2 regions of the Streptomyces ortus genome follow, and region 2 is predicted to be linked to the other one. Evidence: predicted binding sites of a transcription regulator. Region 2 holds the regulator's gene; the other holds the start of a gene.
The links. The regulator HspR, encoded in region 2, represses chaperone genes until heat shock. The targets are predictions, from matches to a motif close to TTGAGNNNNNNNNNCTCAA.
Positions count from the first base shown of each region.

Region 1 (4,452 bases), 1.5 Mb from region 2:
AGGTCGTCCTCGCCCACCGTGAACGGCAGCTCGCGCTCACCGAGTTCGTGCTGCGCCGCGATCTTGCGGAGCAGCCGTGCGACGGACCGTTCCAGGTTCCGTACGCCCGCTTCCCGCGTGTACTCACCGGCCAGCTTGCGCAGCGCGCTCTCGTCGAGGGTGACCTCGGCGCTCTCCAGACCGGCCCGCTCCAGCTGACGCGGGAGCAGGTGGTCGCGGGCGATGACGACCTTCTCGTCCTCGGTGTACCCGTCGAGCCGCACCAGTTCCATACGGTCGAGCAGCGCCTCCGGGATGGCCTCCAGCACGTTGGCCGTGGCCAGGAAGACGACATCGCTCAGGTCCAGCTCGACCTCCAGGTAGTGGTCCCGGAAGGTGTGGTTCTGGGCCGGGTCGAGGACTTCGAGGAGGGCCGCCGCCGGGTCGCCCCGGAAGTCGGAGCCCACCTTGTCGATCTCGTCGAGCAGGACCACCGGGTTCATGGACCCGGCCTCCTTGATCGCCCGTACGATCCGGCCGGGCAGCGCGCCGACGTACGTACGCCGGTGACCGCGGATCTCCGCCTCGTCCCGTACGCCGCCGAGGGCGACCCGGACGAACTTGCGGCCCATAGCGTGCGCGACCGACTCACCCAGGCTCGTCTTGCCGACGCCGGGAGGTCCGACGAGCGCGAGCACGGCACCGCCGCGCCGGCCGCCCACGACACCCAGACCCCGGTCGTTGCGCCGCTTGCGGACCGCCAGGTACTCGGTGATCCGCTCCTTCACGTCGTCCAGGCCCGCGTGCTCGGCGTCCAGGACCGTCTTGGCGCCCTGGATGTCGTACTCGTCCTCCGTGCGCTCGCTCCACGGGAGTTCGAGCACGGTGTCGAGCCAGGTGCGGATCCAGGAACCCTCCGGCGACTGGTCGCTGGAGCGCTCCAGCTTCTCGACCTCCTTGAGCGCGGCCTCACGGACCTTCTCCGGGAGGTCGGCGGCCTCGACGCGGGCCCGGTAGTCGTCGGACTCCTCGCCCTCGGCCTCGCCGTTCAGCTCGCGCAGCTCCTTGCGCACGGCCTCCAGCTGCCGCCGCAGCAGGAACTCCCGCTGCTGCTTGTCCACACCTTCCTGTACGTCCTTGGCGATGGACTCGGCGACATCCTGCTCGGCGAGGTGCTCGCGCAGCTGCTCGGTGGCGAGCTTCAGCCGGGCCACCGGGTCGGTGGTCTCAAGGAGCTCGACCTTCTGGGCGGTCGTCAGGAACGGCGAGTAGCCGGAGTTGTCGGCGAGCGTGGACACGTCGTCGATCTGCTGGACGCGGTCCACGACCTGCCAGGCGGCCCGCTTCTTCAGCCAGTCGGTGGCCAGCGCCTTGTACTCCTTGACCAGCTCGGTCACGGCGCCGGGCAACGGGTCGGGCACGGTCTCCTCGACCTGCGTGCCCTCCACCCACAGGGCCGCGCCGGGACCGGTCGTACCGGCGCCGACCCGCACCCGTCCGCGACCGCGGATCAGGGCGCCGGGGTCGCCGTCGGCGAGGCGTCCCACCTGCTCGACCGTGCCGAGCACCCCCGTGTTCGCGTACGTGCCGTCGATCCGCGGAACAAGGAGCACCCTCGGCTTGCTGCCACTGGAGCGGGCGTCGGCCTGGGCGGCCTCCACCGCGGCGCGTACATCGGCGTCGTTCAGGTCCAGGGGCACCACCATGCCGGGCAGCACGACCTCGTCGTCGAGCGGCAGCACGGGCAGAGTGAGCGGTTCGGACGTCAAAGTCATGATCTCCCCTTCGGCATTCAAGTTGAGCTATGCCGACTCAATGCACGTGAGCCGCTGATTGTTCCCCTGGGCCTGTTCGCTGTGAGCGATCACGTGCCCGGCGCGCCCGCCGCACCCACGGCCAGGTGGCGATCCCGGCGGCCAGGGCCAGCGGGTGACCCCAGTCCGTCAGGGGGTCGGCGAAGGCCACCAGGCCCTCGCCGACCGACCAGCCGGACACCGCCAGGAGGAGCCGGCGGGGCCAGGGCGTCAGGGCCGATGGGTTCGCCAGGGCCCGTGGGCTCATCAGGCCCGACCGACCCGCCGGGCCCGGTCGGCTTCCCAGGCCCGGCCCCCTCGCCAAGCCGGGCCGACTCGCCAAGCCGGACCGACTCGCCGGGACTGGCCGGCTTACCGAGCCCGGTCGGTTCGCCACCCTGCGCCGACCCGCCAAGCCCCACAGTCGGCCACCGCCGGCCCCCGAGCCCTCCCGCCGCGTGGCGAAAATCGGCTGCCGGACCGGGGCCCGCTTGCCAGGATGAACCCATGACCGCGTACGACGCCCCGCACGGCAGCCCCGAAGTCATCGACCGCCGCGAGGGACCGTACGGCGAGGTCGTGCTGCGCCGGCACGGCGAGCTGCTGCAGATCATCGCCAACGGCTGCTTCCTCATGGACACCTCCGACGGCCGCTCGGAGAGGCTGCTGGTCGACGCCGCGCTCGGCGCGCTGGACGGGCGCCCCGAACCGGAGATCCTGATCGGCGGCCTCGGCGTCGGCTTCTCCCTCGCCCACGCGGCGGCCGACCCCCGCTGGGGCCGTATCGCGGTCGCCGAACGGGAGCGGGCCATCATCGACTGGCACCGCTCCGGGCCCCTCTCGGAACTGTCGGCCCCCGCACTCGCGGATCCGCGCACCGAGATCATCGAGGTCGATCTCGTCGCACACGTCAATGAGACATCCGACACGTACGACGTACTCTGCCTCGACATCGACAACGGACCCGAGTGGACCGTCACGGAGGGCAACGAGAGCCTGTACTCACAGGCCGGACTCGCCGCGTGCGCACGGGTGTTGAGGGACGGCGGGGTACTCGCTGTTTGGTCGGCCAAACCTTCGCCTGATTTCGCAAGAACCTTGCGGAATGCCGGGTTCCAACAGGTGCGTACCGAAGAGATCCCCGTTGCCCGGGGCGTTCCGGACGTGGTGCATCTCGCGGTAAGGCCTGGATAGCCGAGCGGCGGTCACTGGCCGTACCCTGCTGCTCTGACGCCGATCATTCAAGCGTCAAGCGCAGTCATGGAATCACCCCACTGGTTCCGGAAAGCACACTCAGGGGCGGGCGATGGAGCAGACACACACCTCGCACAACGGCACGGCGGCCACGCCGGGCGCTCAGCGCCGGGTGCTGGTGGTCGAGGACGATCCGACGATCGTCGACGCCATCGCCGCCCGGCTTCGCGCCGAGGGATTCCTCGTGCAAACGGCGGGTGACGGGCCGGCCGCCGTGGACACGGCCGAGGCATGGCAGCCAGACCTGCTGATCCTCGACATCATGCTGCCCGGTTTCGACGGCCTGGAGGTCTGCCGCCGCGTCCAGGCGGCCCGTCCGGTGCCGGTGATGATGCTCACCGCCCGCGACGACGAGACGGACATGCTGGTCGGCCTCGGCGTGGGCGCCGACGACTACATGACGAAGCCGTTCTCGATGCGGGAGCTGGCCGCGCGCGTGCACGTTCTGTTGCGCCGCGTGGAGCGGGCCGCGCTGGCCGCGTCCACCCCGCGCTCCGGCATCCTGCGCCTCGGCGAGCTGGAGATCGACCACGCCCAGCGCCGGGTGCGGGTGCGCGCCGACGACGTACACCTCACGCCCACCGAGTTCGACCTGCTGGTCTGCCTGGCGAACACACCCCGCGCGGTCCTCTCGCGCGAGCAGCTGCTGGCCGAGGTCTGGGACTGGGCGGACGCCTCCGGCACCCGGACCGTGGACAGCCACATCAAGGCGCTGCGCCGGAAGATCGGCGCGGAGCGGATCCGTACGGTGCACGGCGTGGGCTACGCGCTGGAGACCCCGACACCCTAGGGTCGGGCACCCTGACCGAGGGGGCGTATGTGATGAGGGGTCTCGGCGTACTGCGCAAGCGCGTCAAGGCGGGTGCGGGGCGGGTCTCGGGCCGGGGTTCCGGCAAGGGCTCCGGCCCGGCCGCCGGAGCGGGTCCGGGCGCGGGTGCGCCTTCCGGCCCGAGCGACGGGGAAGGCGGAGACGACGGGAGAGGCTTCTCAGCGACGCCCCCGGCTCCGGGCACGAAGCCGGGCGCGGCCCCGGTTCCGACTCCGGATTCGGCATCGGCATCGGCATCGGCATCGGCTCAGGGTTCGGCTTCGACGCCGGCTTGGGCTTCCGGGGCCGGCAGCATGCCCGGTACGACCTCGGGCACCACGCCGCCCCCGCCGCCCCCGCCCGGCACGAGCGCGGGCGCGGGTCCGGGCCCCGGCCCGGTTCTGGGCGCGGGTCCCGCTGCCGGATCCTGGGGTGACGTGCGTCCCTTCTCGATCAAGACGAAGCTCGGCACGCTGGTCGTCGTCTCGGTCTTCATCACCACCGGCCTGCTGATGATCGCGGTGCGCACCGAGACGGAACTGCGCTTCATCACGGTCTTCTCCATGATCGCCACCCTGCTGATCACCCAGTTCGTGGCGCACTCCATCACCGCTCCGC
Region 1 is NZ_JAIFZO010000002.1:3,066,990-3,071,441, reverse strand. Features, by position in the region: gene lon (endopeptidase La) at 1-1,754, opposite strand, end outside; gene K3769_RS16805 (spermidine synthase family protein) at 2,280-2,966, shown strand; gene K3769_RS16800 (response regulator transcription factor) at 3,079-3,816, shown strand; gene K3769_RS16795 (HAMP domain-containing sensor histidine kinase) at 4,149-4,452, shown strand, end outside.
Region 1: a site for HspR is predicted at 1,777-1,795, ahead of lon (endopeptidase La). Genes of this name have one in related genera too.

Region 2 (4,452 bases):
CGCCGGTGATGCCCATCATGGAGGCGTTCAGGACGACGCACGGGACGACGAACGCCCCGGAGGCGGCGATGAGTTCGATGATCTCGTCGGTGTGCGGCCGGTCCATGAACAGGTGGGCGAAGCCGTCGATGCCGGCCTCGAGCGCCATCCGCGTCGCGTCGACGGTCAGCGTGTGGGCGATGGTGAGCATCCCGTGCCGGTGGGCCTCCGCGACCCCGGCGGTCAGCGTCGCCTGGTCGAGCATGGGCAGACCGGGGTGGCCCTCGACACTGCCGTCGTCGACCATGAACTTGATGTAGTCCGAGCCCGCCTCCACGAGCCGCGGGATGAAACCGACCGCCTCCTCGGGCGTCGTCGAGAACGGCATGAGGGGCCTCTCGCGCGGCGCGCCCCCCTCGCCCGGCCCGCGGTGGCCGCCCGGCTTGAAGCCCTTCGGCATGAGTTCGCTGGGGTGGCCTCCGGGAGGGGTGATGCCGAAGCCCGCCGAGCGGACGTCGGCGAGGGAGTCGTTCTCCGAGACGCGCTTGCGGGCGGGCCCGGTGTTCATGCCCTGCATCTCCAGTTCGGTGGTGATCCCGAACCGCAGGGCCAGCGCGAGCGCCTCGTCGGAGGTGTGCACATGGGCGTCGAACAGGCCGGGCAGCAGGGTGCCGCCGGCGGCGTCGACGATCTCCGCTCCGGCGGGCACCTCGCCGCCGACGGCGGTGATCCGCGAGCCGTCCAGCACGACCGTGGTGTCCTCCAGCACGCGCTCACCGTCGAACACCCGGCCGTTGATGATGGCTGTGATCATGACTTTCTCTCCTCCGGGCAGGTCGGTCCCTCAGCCGGTGCCGAGTGCTCCCACCGCGAGGACCACACTAATGCAACTTGCAACTCCATGCGAGTCTGCATGTAAATGCCAGCTGCAGATACATGTCATGTGTGCGATAGGCTGCGTGGGTGACTGACACGGACGCCTCGCCACCGCAAGGTCGGGAACAGGGCAGGGAACGGGACCAAGCCCGGGAACAGGACCTCCTCGACGCCGTCGGCGTGGCCTTCACCCGGCTGCGGCGGCGCACCATGCAGGCCCCGGTCGATCCGCCGTCGGGTCCCAAGGACCTCAAGCGCAACCTGGTCCTCAACATCGTCGACGAGGCGGCCGAGACGGACACGGAGATGACGGTCGGCGGGCTCGCCGAGCATCTGCTGGTGGACCCCTCGGTGGCCAGCCGCATGGTGAGCGACTGCATCTCCCACGGCTACCTGGTCCGCGCCGCGTCGCAGCAGGACGGCCGCCGCACCGTGCTCCACCTGACGGAGGAAGGCCTCGCCCTCCTCAACCGGTTCCGCCATCAGCAGCGGCAGGCGTTCGAGTTCATCACCCGCGACTGGCCCGAGGCCGAGCGGCTCGAATTCGTCCGCCTCCTCCTCAAGTACACGGACTCCACCGCCCGGCTGCCCGCGCCGGGCGCAGGGGCATCCCCGCAGCAGGGGGCATAGCGCACAGACAACGGGCCCGGAGGTTCGAATGAACCTCCGGGCCTGTTGTGCGACCGTGCCCCTTGACGTGACAGCGTGCCCTGACGCGTCCGTCCGCTCAGTCCGTCGGCGGGCGCTTGGGGCGCCACACCACCAGCGCGCTCGTCTGCTGGACCTCCTGGTACGGGACCAGGTCGCGGCGGTACGAGGCGTGCACCGCGGCCTCCCGCTGCTGCATGGTCGCCGCCGCGCCCTCCAGGGCCGAGGACAGTTCCGCGACCCGGGACTGGAGTGCGGCGACCTGGTTCTCCAGCTCGATGATGCGCTTGATGCCGGCGAGGTTGATGCCCTCGTCCTGGGACAACTGCTGGACGGTGCGCAGCAGTTCGATGTCGCGGGCCGAGTAGCGCCGGCCGCGCCCGGCCGTGCGGTCCGGGGAGACCAGGCCGAGGCGGTCGTACTGACGCAGCGTCTGCGGGTGCAGACCGGAGAGCTGGGCGGCCACCGAGATGACGTACACCGGTGTTTCTTCCGTCAGCTCATAAGCCCTGCCGGTGAAGGAGTTCGACCGGCGACGTCCGGGTGCGTCCATGGTGTTCTCATGCTCCCTTCGCGGCCTGGAACAGCTCAGCCCGCGGATCCTCCTCCGCGGTCGCCTCGCGATACGCCTCGAGCGCGTCACGAGCCTTCCCCGTCACGTCCGCGGGGACACTCACCTCGACGGTGACCAGAAGGTCCCCGCGGCTGCCGTCCTTGCGGACCGCGCCCTTGCCGCGGGCCCGCATCGTACGGCCGTTGGGTGTGCCCGGCGGCAGTTTCAGGGTGACCGGAGGCCCCCCGAGCGTGGGCACGCGCACCTCTCCGCCCAGTGCCGCCTCCGTGAAGGTGACGGGCACGGTGACGGTGAGGTTGTCGCCCTTGCGGCCGAAGACCGGATGGGTGTCCACATGCACCGTGACGTACAGGTCGCCCGAGGGCCCGCCCCGTTCGCCCGGCGCGCCCTTGCCGCGGAGGCGGATGCGCTGGCCGTCCGACACCCCGGCGGGGATACGGACCTGCATGGTCCGGGACGACTTGGCGCGTCCCGAGCCGCTGCAGACCGCGCACGCGTGCTCCGCGATCAGGCCGCGGCCCTTGCAGTCGGGGCACGGGTCGGTCAGCGAGAACCCGCCGCCCGAACCGCGCGCCACCTGGCCGGTGCCGACGCAGGTCGGGCACACGCGCGGTGTGCCGTTCTTGTCGCCGGTGCCCGAACAGGCCTTGCAGGGCGACTGCGAGGTCATCCGCAGCGGGACGGTCGCGCCGTCCACCGCCTCCGTGAAGCTGAGGGTGACCTCGGTGTCGATGTCCTGGCCGCGCCTCGGCTGTGTCCGGGCGCCGGGACCCGCGCCGCCGCGGTTGAAGAGACCTCCGAAGACGTCCCCTATACCGCCGCCGAAACCGCCGGCACCGCCCTGCGGACCGCCACCGCCCGCTCCGCCCTGGGGGCCGCCTCCGAAGAGGTCCCCCAGGTCGAAGTTGAAGGAGCCGCCCGCACCGGCCGGGCCGGGACGGAAGCCGCCGTTGCCGAAGAGGGTGCGGGCCTCGTCGTACTCCTTGCGCTTCTTGGGGTCCCCGAGGATGTCGTTCGCCTCGGAGATCTCCTTGAAGCGCTCCTCGGCCCGCGCGTTCCCCTTGTTGGCGTCCGGGTGGAACTCGCGGGCGAGCTTGCGGTACGCCTTCTTGATCTCGGCCTCGGTGGCGTCCTTGGGGACACCGAGGACCTTGTAGTAGTCCTTCTCGATGAAGTCCTTGGTGCTCATCCTCGACGCCCCTCCTTCCGTACGCCACCGTCACGTACGCGCTCGACGTTCTCCGTGCAAAGGGGCGCGCGTACGCCCTGTTTCACGTCAGCCCTCGTCCGGGCCACCGCTCTCCTTGTCGTCGGCCGCCGCGGTTCCCGCATCCGTCTCGTCGCCCTTGGCGGGCTGCGCTCCCGGCTGCGGCTCGGCGACCGCCACCCGCGCGGGGCGGATGGTGCGCTCGCCGAAGCGATACCCGGGCTGCAGGATCGCCACGCACGTCGTCTCCGTGACGTCCGGCGCGTACGAGTGCATCAGGGCCTCGTGGATCATCGGGTCGAAGGGCTCGCCCTCCTTGCCGAACTGCTGCAGGCCCATCTTCGCCGCGACGGTCTCCAGCGACTCGGCCACCGACTTGAAGCCGCCGACCAGTTCGCCGTGTTCCCGCGCGCGGCCGATGTCGTCGAGCACGGGCAGGAGCTCGGTCAGGAGGTTCGCGATGGCGAGTTCCTTGACCGCGATCCGGTCGCGCTCCACCCGGCGGCGGTAGTTCTGGTACTCGGCCTGGAGCCGCTGGACGTCCGCCGTGCGCTCGTTGAGCGCCGTACGAACCTGGTCCAGCTGGGCCGTCAGGCCTGCGATCTGGGCTGCTGACTGAGCTGCTGCCGTGTCCCCGGCCGGGGCCGCCCCGTCCTCCGCGGAGGAGGGGGCGGTCTTCGGCTCGGCGTCTTCAGGGGTGGCGCCGGAGGGGACGTCGGGCTGCTCGTCGAAGCCCGGGGTCTCCTCCGTCACGCGGCACCGTCCTTGCGGTCACGGTCCTCGTCGACGATCTCCGCGTCGACCACGTCGTCGTCCGCGGCCTTGGCACCGGCGTCCGGACCCGCGCCTGGGGCCTCGGCGCCCGCGCCGGCCTGAGCGGCCTGGGCGTCGGCGTACATCGCCTGGCCCAGCTTCTGGGAGACGGCGGCGACCTTCTCGGTGGCCGTACGGATCTCGGCGGTGTCCTCGCCCTTGAGCGCGGCCTTCAGCTCCTCGACGCCCGCCTCGACCTCGGTCTTGACGTCGCCGGGGACCTTGTCCTCGTTGTCCTTGAGGAACTTCTCCGTCTGGTAGACGAGCTGCTCGCCCTGGTTGCGGGCCTCGGCGGCCTCGCGGCGGCGGTGGTCCTCGTCCGCGTACTGCTCGGCCTCCTGGCGCATGCGGTCGA
Region 2 is NZ_JAIFZO010000002.1:4,603,995-4,608,446, reverse strand. Features, by position in the region: gene K3769_RS23710 (amidohydrolase family protein) at 1-793, opposite strand, end outside; gene K3769_RS23705 (MarR family winged helix-turn-helix transcriptional regulator) at 943-1,485, shown strand; gene K3769_RS23700 (heat shock protein transcriptional repressor HspR) at 1,583-2,056, opposite strand; gene dnaJ (molecular chaperone DnaJ) at 2,064-3,266, opposite strand; gene grpE (nucleotide exchange factor GrpE) at 3,354-4,037, opposite strand; gene dnaK (molecular chaperone DnaK) at 4,034-4,452, opposite strand, start outside.